2 linked regions of the Cellulosilyticum sp. I15G10I2 genome follow. The protein of the gene in region 2 interacts with the protein of the main gene of each other region in a pairwise test. Links are inferred from orthologs where the notes say so. Each region holds a gene or a part of one and is shown on either strand. Other genes may lie near its edges.

Evidence for each region.
Region 1: the proteins of rbsB (region 2) and ileS interact in binary tests that used the Escherichia coli proteins (3 or more experiments, as listed by UniProt). The link is inferred for Cellulosilyticum sp. I15G10I2 from one-to-one orthologs.

The regions. Positions count from the first base shown.
Region 1 is NZ_FMMP01000009.1:145,665-149,642, reverse strand. The notes cover bases 136-3,778. They hold ileS (isoleucine--tRNA ligase), read right to left. Parts: upstream 3,453-3,778; coding sequence 336-3,452; downstream 136-335. In the rest of the region: BN3326_RS09305 (DMT family transporter), read right to left, coding at 3,851-3,978. UniProt on the Escherichia coli protein: Catalyzes the attachment of isoleucine to tRNA(Ile). As IleRS can inadvertently accommodate and process structurally similar amino acids such as valine, to avoid such errors it has two additional distinct tRNA(Ile)-dependent editing activities.
Region 2 is NZ_FMMP01000015.1:181,076-184,289, reverse strand. Bases 63-2,941 are described here. They hold rbsB (ribose ABC transporter substrate-binding protein RbsB), read right to left. Parts: upstream 2,020-2,941; coding sequence 1,105-2,019; downstream 63-1,104. Other genes in these bases: rbsC (ribose ABC transporter permease), read right to left, coding at 2,059-2,941; BN3326_RS15075 (helix-turn-helix transcriptional regulator), read right to left, coding at 244-918; BN3326_RS15080 (RidA family protein), read right to left, coding at 63-241. Outside these bases: more of BN3326_RS15080, read right to left, coding at 1-62; more of rbsC, read right to left, coding at 2,942-3,003; ribose ABC transporter ATP-binding protein RbsA, read right to left, coding at 3,000-3,214. UniProt on the Escherichia coli protein: Part of the ABC transporter complex RbsABC involved in ribose import. Binds ribose. Also serves as the primary chemoreceptor for chemotaxis.

The sequences.
Region 1 (3,978 bases), on a different replicon or contig from region 2:
TCTTATTCATAAGCTTATCTATAATAGAGCATAGCGAGGTAGGCAGGAGATGTTTTTTGACTTGACTCGGGTATGGCGGTGGGAAGGCGGGAAAGACAAAAAATATCTCCTGCCTGCCAAGCGGACCTAATATCAGGACTTCAATTATAAAGATACCCGATATACTGCTATATGCAGTAGTTTTCGGACAGTGTGGTGGGTAGGTGGGAGAGACGAAAAATATTCTCGCCCCACTCGCGAACCACATATAAAACATATAAGTATAAAAAATATTGAAATAGAAAGAAGAGGATATTCAGATTATGAATATCCTCTTCTTTCTATGAGTAAGCCTATTAAGCTTTTTTTACAGTAAACGTAACAGTTTCCCCATTTACTTTCCATTCTTTTGTATACCCATCTAAAGTGCCTTCAGATACACTGTTTGCAAGTACTTCCTGAGCAACAAGTTCATTGTTTTTAGTTAGAATAGAAGCAATTTTTTCATTGCCAGAATAAGCAACTAAGATATGATCTTGTACTTCAAAATCAGCTTCTTTTCTCATGGTTTGTATTTTAGATATGATTTCTCTTACAAAACCTTCTTCTAAAAGTTCTTCTGAAAGGTTTGTATCAATAACGACTGTATAGCCTTTGTCAACTGCGGATACAAAACCACCTTTTTGTGCAATGTCAATGAGTAAATCTTCTTTTGAAAGCTCAATTGTTTCACCTTCAAGGGATAGTTTTAATGTACCATTTGTATTAAGTTCATCCATAGCTTTTGAACCATCAAGCGCCATAAGGGCTGTTCTGATTGCATTTAGGAGCTTACCATATTTTGGTCCTAAAGTACGCATTTGAGGTTTAAAGCTATAAGTGATAAATTCACTGGCATCTGTTTTAAACTCCACGTTTTTAACATTTAACTCTTCAGCAATAATTTCAATGAATTCCGGAGTAAGTACTTCTGAAGCTCCTACATACATGGTGCCGATAGGCTGACGATTTTTGATATTAGATTCGTTACGGCAGCTGCGGCCAAGTACAACGATTTGAAGGACTTGTTCCATAGAATTTTCAAGTGCTGTATCGATCATTGTTTCATTAAATGTTGGGAAATCACAAAGATGAACACTGACAGGCACTGATGTATCTACAGTTCTAACAAGATTTTGATAGATTTGTTCTGACATAAATGGTACAAATGGTGCTGAGATTTTAGCAAGTGTAACAAGTACTGTGTGAAGTGTCATGTAAGCATTAATCTTATCTTGAGGCATTTCACTTTGCCAGAATCTTTCGCGGGAGCGGCGCACATACCAGTTAGATAAATCATCTACAAAGTCCTGCATAATACGAGAAGCTTCAAAAATACGGTAGTTTTCAAGATGTTCATCCACATCTTTAACAAGTGTATTTAATTTTGAAAGCACCCATTTATCCATCATATTAAGTGAAGCATAATCTAATGTATATTGTGTTGGGTCAAAAGCATCAATGTTCGCATAAAGCACATAGAAGGCATAAGTATTCCATAATGTACCCATAAACTTTCTTTGAGATTCGCTTACATTTTCTGAACCAAAGCGGCTAGGAAGCCATGGCGAACTTGCTGAATAGAAATACCAACGAACAGCGTCGGCGCCTTGTGCATCAAGTACACTCCAAGGGTCTACTACATTCCCTTTATGCTTACTCATTTTTTGACCTTCTTTATCACACACGTGTCCTAAAACAATAACATTTTTGTAAGGCGATTTATCAAAGATTAGTGTTGAAATAGCCATCAAAGTGTAGAACCAGCCACGGGTCTGATCTACAGCTTCTGAGATAAAGTCTGCTGGATAATTATCATCAAAGATCTCTTTGTTTTCAAATGGATAGTGCCATTGTGCAAAAGGCATAGACCCACTGTCATACCAACAGTCAATAACATCTTCAACTCTTGTCATTTCTTTTTGACATTTTGGACAGTTAAGGTGAACTGCATCAATATAAGGTTTATGAAGTTCAATTTCATCAGGACAGTCTGAGCTCATTGATTTTAGCTCTTCTATACTGCCAATCATGTGTTTATGGCCACATGTACATTCCCAAATAGGAAGAGGGGTACCCCAATAACGGGAACGAGAAAGTCCCCAGTCGATAACGCCTTCAAGGAAGTTGCCAAAACGTCCCTCACCAATTGATGGCGGAAGCCAGTTAACAGTATTGTTATTTTTAACAAGGGCAGAACGCACCTTTGTCATAGAGATAAACCATGTATCACGGGCATAATATAAAAGCGGTGTATCACATCTCCAGCAATGAGGATAGCTGTGTTCATAAGGTTCAGATTTAAATAATTTATTATTTTCACCTAGCCATTTAAGGATATGTTTATCTGCATCTTTAACAAAGATATTTTGCCATAAGTCTACTTCAGGTGTAAAGTAACCTTGTTCGTTAACAAGCTGAACAAAAGGAAGGTCATTTTCACGCCCTACTTTTGCATCATCTTCACCAAAGGCAGGAGCGATATGAACGATTCCGGTACCATCTGTAAGAGTTACATACGTATCAGATACGACAAACCATGCTTTTTTCTCTGGTTTTACAAAGTCAAAAAGAGGTTCGTATTCTAAGCCGCAAAGTTCTTTGCCAGGAAATGTTTCTAAAACACAGGCGCCTTCACCAAGGACAGAAGCCACTAAAGATTCGGCCAGGATGTATTTATTACCATCAAATTCAGCTTTTACATAAGTGTGCTCAGGATGTACACAAAGTGCTACGTTTGATGGAAGTGTCCAAGGGGTGGTTGTCCATGCGAGAAGATAGGTGCTGTTTTCATCTTTTACTTTAAACTTAGCAACTGCAGTGGCATCTTTGATATCCTTGTAGCCTTGAGCTACCTCGTGAGAAGACAGAGAAGTCCCGCAACGAGGGCAGTAAGGAACAATTTTGTGACCTTTATAAATAAGATCCTTGTCCCAGATTTGTTTAAGAGACCACCATACAGATTCGATATAATTATTATGGTAAGTTACATAAGGATCATCCATATCTACCCAATAGCCTACACGGTCAGACATCTTTTCCCATTCACTTTGATATTTCCATACACTTTCTTTACATTTAGTAATAAAGTCCTCAACACCATATTTTTCAATTTCAGGCTTGCCACTGATGCCAAGAAGTTTTTCAACTTCAAGCTCTACAGGAAGCCCGTGGGTATCCCAGCCAGCTTTACGAAGTACTTTGTAGCCTTTCATTGTTTTATAACGTGGCACAAGGTCCTTAATAACACGGGTTAAAATATGGCCGATATGAGGTTTGCCGTTTGCTGTTGGAGGACCATCATAAAAAGTAAAAGTTGGTCCGTCAGTACGGGCGTTTATAGAATCTTCAAATACATTATGTTCCTTCCAAAACTTCAGGACATCGAGTTCTCTATCCACAAAGTTCAGGTTGGTATCTACCTTTTTGTACATACTTTGCCTCCTAAATTGTAATTAAATGTAAACATGAAAAAACTCCTCCATCCATTAACAGGACGAAAGAGTAGTTAGTTACTATATCTTCCGCGGTACCACCTGATTTGCCTCTCTTATAGAGAAACCGCTCGTTATACCTTTCCTAATAAGTAACGGTAGGATTCCGTCAGAGCCTACTTGATTTCGGTCTGCCACTCCAAGGGGATTTTTCGTATTTTCTATCGTATGGGCTTGCACCAACCCCACTCGCTGAAAACGCATCAAAAATAGTACTTTTCCTTTTCACTGTGTTTAAGTTATAAAATTTTATATAGACAACATTATAAATTTAAATGGACGACTTGTAAAGGGGTAAATGAAGATTAGTAAATTCAACCAACATTTAATACTATCACTTACTTCCTATTTACTATTATAATGCCGGCGGAGACTAGTAAGAGTGAGATGAAATGAACGGGCAACAATGTCTCGCCGGGGATGAAGAGGCCAGTGAGAACGCTGCCGGTTACGGGGATGATAAATT
Region 2 (3,214 bases):
AAAATACAGTTGCTTTTACGACTTTATCAAAAGAAGACCCTGCCTCTTCAAGAACTGCCTTTAAATTTGCAAATACTTGTTCTGTTTGCGCTTCAATTCCGCCAGGGACGAGTTCACCTGTTGCAGGATCAATCGGAATTTGACCTGATGTGATAATAAAACCGAGGCCAGTATCCACTGCATGTGAATAAGGTCCTATTGCAGCTGGTGCTGCCTCTGCATTAATTATTTTTTTGCTCATAGTTATTCTCCATTCTTCATTTTTTTATTAATGTTACTTAAGTATCTATACACGGTGGCTTCAGAAACGCCTAACATATCCGAAACCTGGCTTACAGCGCCTTTTATAAGAAAAAACTTTTCATCATTGAGACGTTTTACAATCTCAACCTTCTCGTCCACAGTTAAACGCTCCACTGCTACGCCTGCGGATTGGGTGACATCATTAATTATGCCCTGAATCACCTCTTCATATGTCGCTTGAAAAACTTCAATACTATTATTATTTTCCTTTTCTTCAGAGTACGTCGATGGCATAAAAGCTAATTTCTGCAATAACTCTGCCGCTTGCTGGTACTTTGTCACATCTGTATTAATACATAACATCCCTCTAGGATTACCTTGCTTGTCTAATATAAAAAAACTGCTGGATCTTAACGAAATATTGTTTTCGGACATGCCCAAGTAATTCAAATAGTATGGCGGGCCTTCTTTTCCTTTGTCTTTTAATTTTGATAATGCAAACTTAGTGAGTGGTGCACCAATTTTTCTGCCGCTGATATGTCCATTATGTATTGCAATAACGGAATGGTTCATATCTTCAAAACTATGCAATACGACTTCTGTGTTTTCTCCAAAGCAAGCTCCTAAAAAATCGACCAAATGAATATAGGATGAAAAATCAAATTCGCCTGTCATACCCACCACCTCTTATCGTAATAAAAATATCTAACCTTAAGATTATTTTATCACGATAATAATTTTTGTCAATTCGTTTCTATGAAATGATGTATAAGATAATGATAAACCAGTAGCATATTATAAATAGAGCTGACACCGTTAAAGAACGTTGTCAGCTCTATTAGTAATTAAATCATAGCATTTTTACTTTTTAATTAATTGCAATTCAATTGGTACAGCATTTTCTACTGTTTCACCTTTAATAATTTTATCTGCATATCGAATACCTGCTGAACCAATTAAAGAAGGTTGTTGTGCAACTGTAGCTGCCATTTCTCCGTTTTCCACTGCTTTTACTGCATCGTCTGTCGCATCAAAACCAACAACCATAATGTTTCTTCCTGATGCTTGAATAGCTTTTAATGCTCCTAATGCCATTTCATCATTGTGTGCAAATACAGCATCAATATTAGGCTGTGCCTGAAGAATATTTTCCATAACTGAAAGTCCTTTAGTTCTGTCAAAATCAGCTGTTTGTTTTGCTATAACTTCAATGCCCGATCCTTTGATCGCTTCATTAAAACCATTTCCACGGTCTCTTGCCGCTGATGCTCCAGCAATCCCTTCAAGCTCTACCACATTACCTTTGCCGCCAAGCTGCTCTACAATATATTCTCCTGCCATCTTCCCTCCAGCAACGTTATCAGATGCAATATGTGTAACGATTTCACCTGAATCTGCACCACGGTCTAGAGTAATAACTGGTATTTTTTTATTATTAGCTAATTTCACTGCATTACCAACAGAGTTTGAATCTGTAGGGTTAATTAAAAGAACAGCTACATTTCTAGTTAAAAGGTCCTCTACATTTGACATTTCTTTGCTTGGATCATTTTGTGAATCTAATACAACAAGCTCATAGCCTAATGCTTTCGCCTCTTCTTCAGCACCTTCTTTTAGTGTTACAAAAAATGGGTTGTTAAGTGTTGAAATAACAAGTCCTATTTGTTTTGAGGCTGTATTGCCTTCTGCCTTTGGCTCTGAATTTTTAGCTGCACATCCTGCAAAAACACCTAAAGATAATGTTAATACAATTAATAATACAATAATTTTTTTCATCTTTCTTCCTCCTAGTTTTCGTTTTTACCTTATCTCTTTTTACTTATTTTTTCTATCCAACAATACCGCAATCAATATAACCAATCCTTTGGCCAATAATTGATAGTATGAAGATACATTCATTAAATTCAGTGAGTTATTTAAGATACCAATAATAAGCGCCCCAACTATCGTACCAAATATATTCCCATTTCCTCCCGCAAGACTTGTACCACCAAGTACAACAGCAGCAATAGCATCAAGTTCATAACCGGCACCCGCTTGTGGCTGTGCTGAAGAAAGTCTTGCTGTAACAATAATACCCGCAAGGGCTGCTAAAGCCCCTGATAATGCATAAACATAGATTTTAACCAAGTCTACATTTATGCCCGATAACTTAGTAGCTTCCTCATTGCCACCCATAGCATAGATATAGCGTCCAAACCGCGTATGTTTTAGAATATAGTATGAAATCATAAAAACCAATACTGTAATATATATTGGAATTGGAATACCAAGTATATAACCTGATCCTATCGATGCAAAAACATCTGCACTCTTTGACGCTTCCACCCCGATAGGTTTACCATCTGTAAATACTAAAGTATAGCCTCTGGCTAAGGTCATCATAGCTAATGTGGCAATAAAAGCTTGTACCTTTCCTTTGCTGATGATAATACCGTTGAGCGCTCCAATTACAGCGCCTATCAGAAGTGTTGCAAGGAGCACAATAACTACATTCTGCCCATCTGTAACCATCGTGGCTGCAATAGCACCTGCTACTGCAAGTATAGACCCTACTGAAAGATCAATCCCGCCTGTAAGTATAATAAATGTCATTCCTGCAGCAATAATAGCGTTAATAGATGTTTGTCTAAATACATTAAGTATATTAGACATACTTAAAAAACTTGGATTAATGATTGTTACAATGGCTGAAAAGAGAATCAACCCTATAACTGACTTGTATTTCATGAGTATATCTTTCTGTAGCAATGTTCTCATTTATTTGCGCCTCCCTTTACACCAACTGCACATTTCATGATACTCTCCTGAGTTGCAGCTTCTCTATTTAGTTCCCCAGTTATCTTACCTTCATGCATAACAAGAATACGGTCACTCATACCTAGAATCTCAGGGATCTCTGAGGAAATCATAATAATACTCATTCCCTCTTTCTTAAAACTGTTAATAATGTCATAGATTTCTTTCTTTG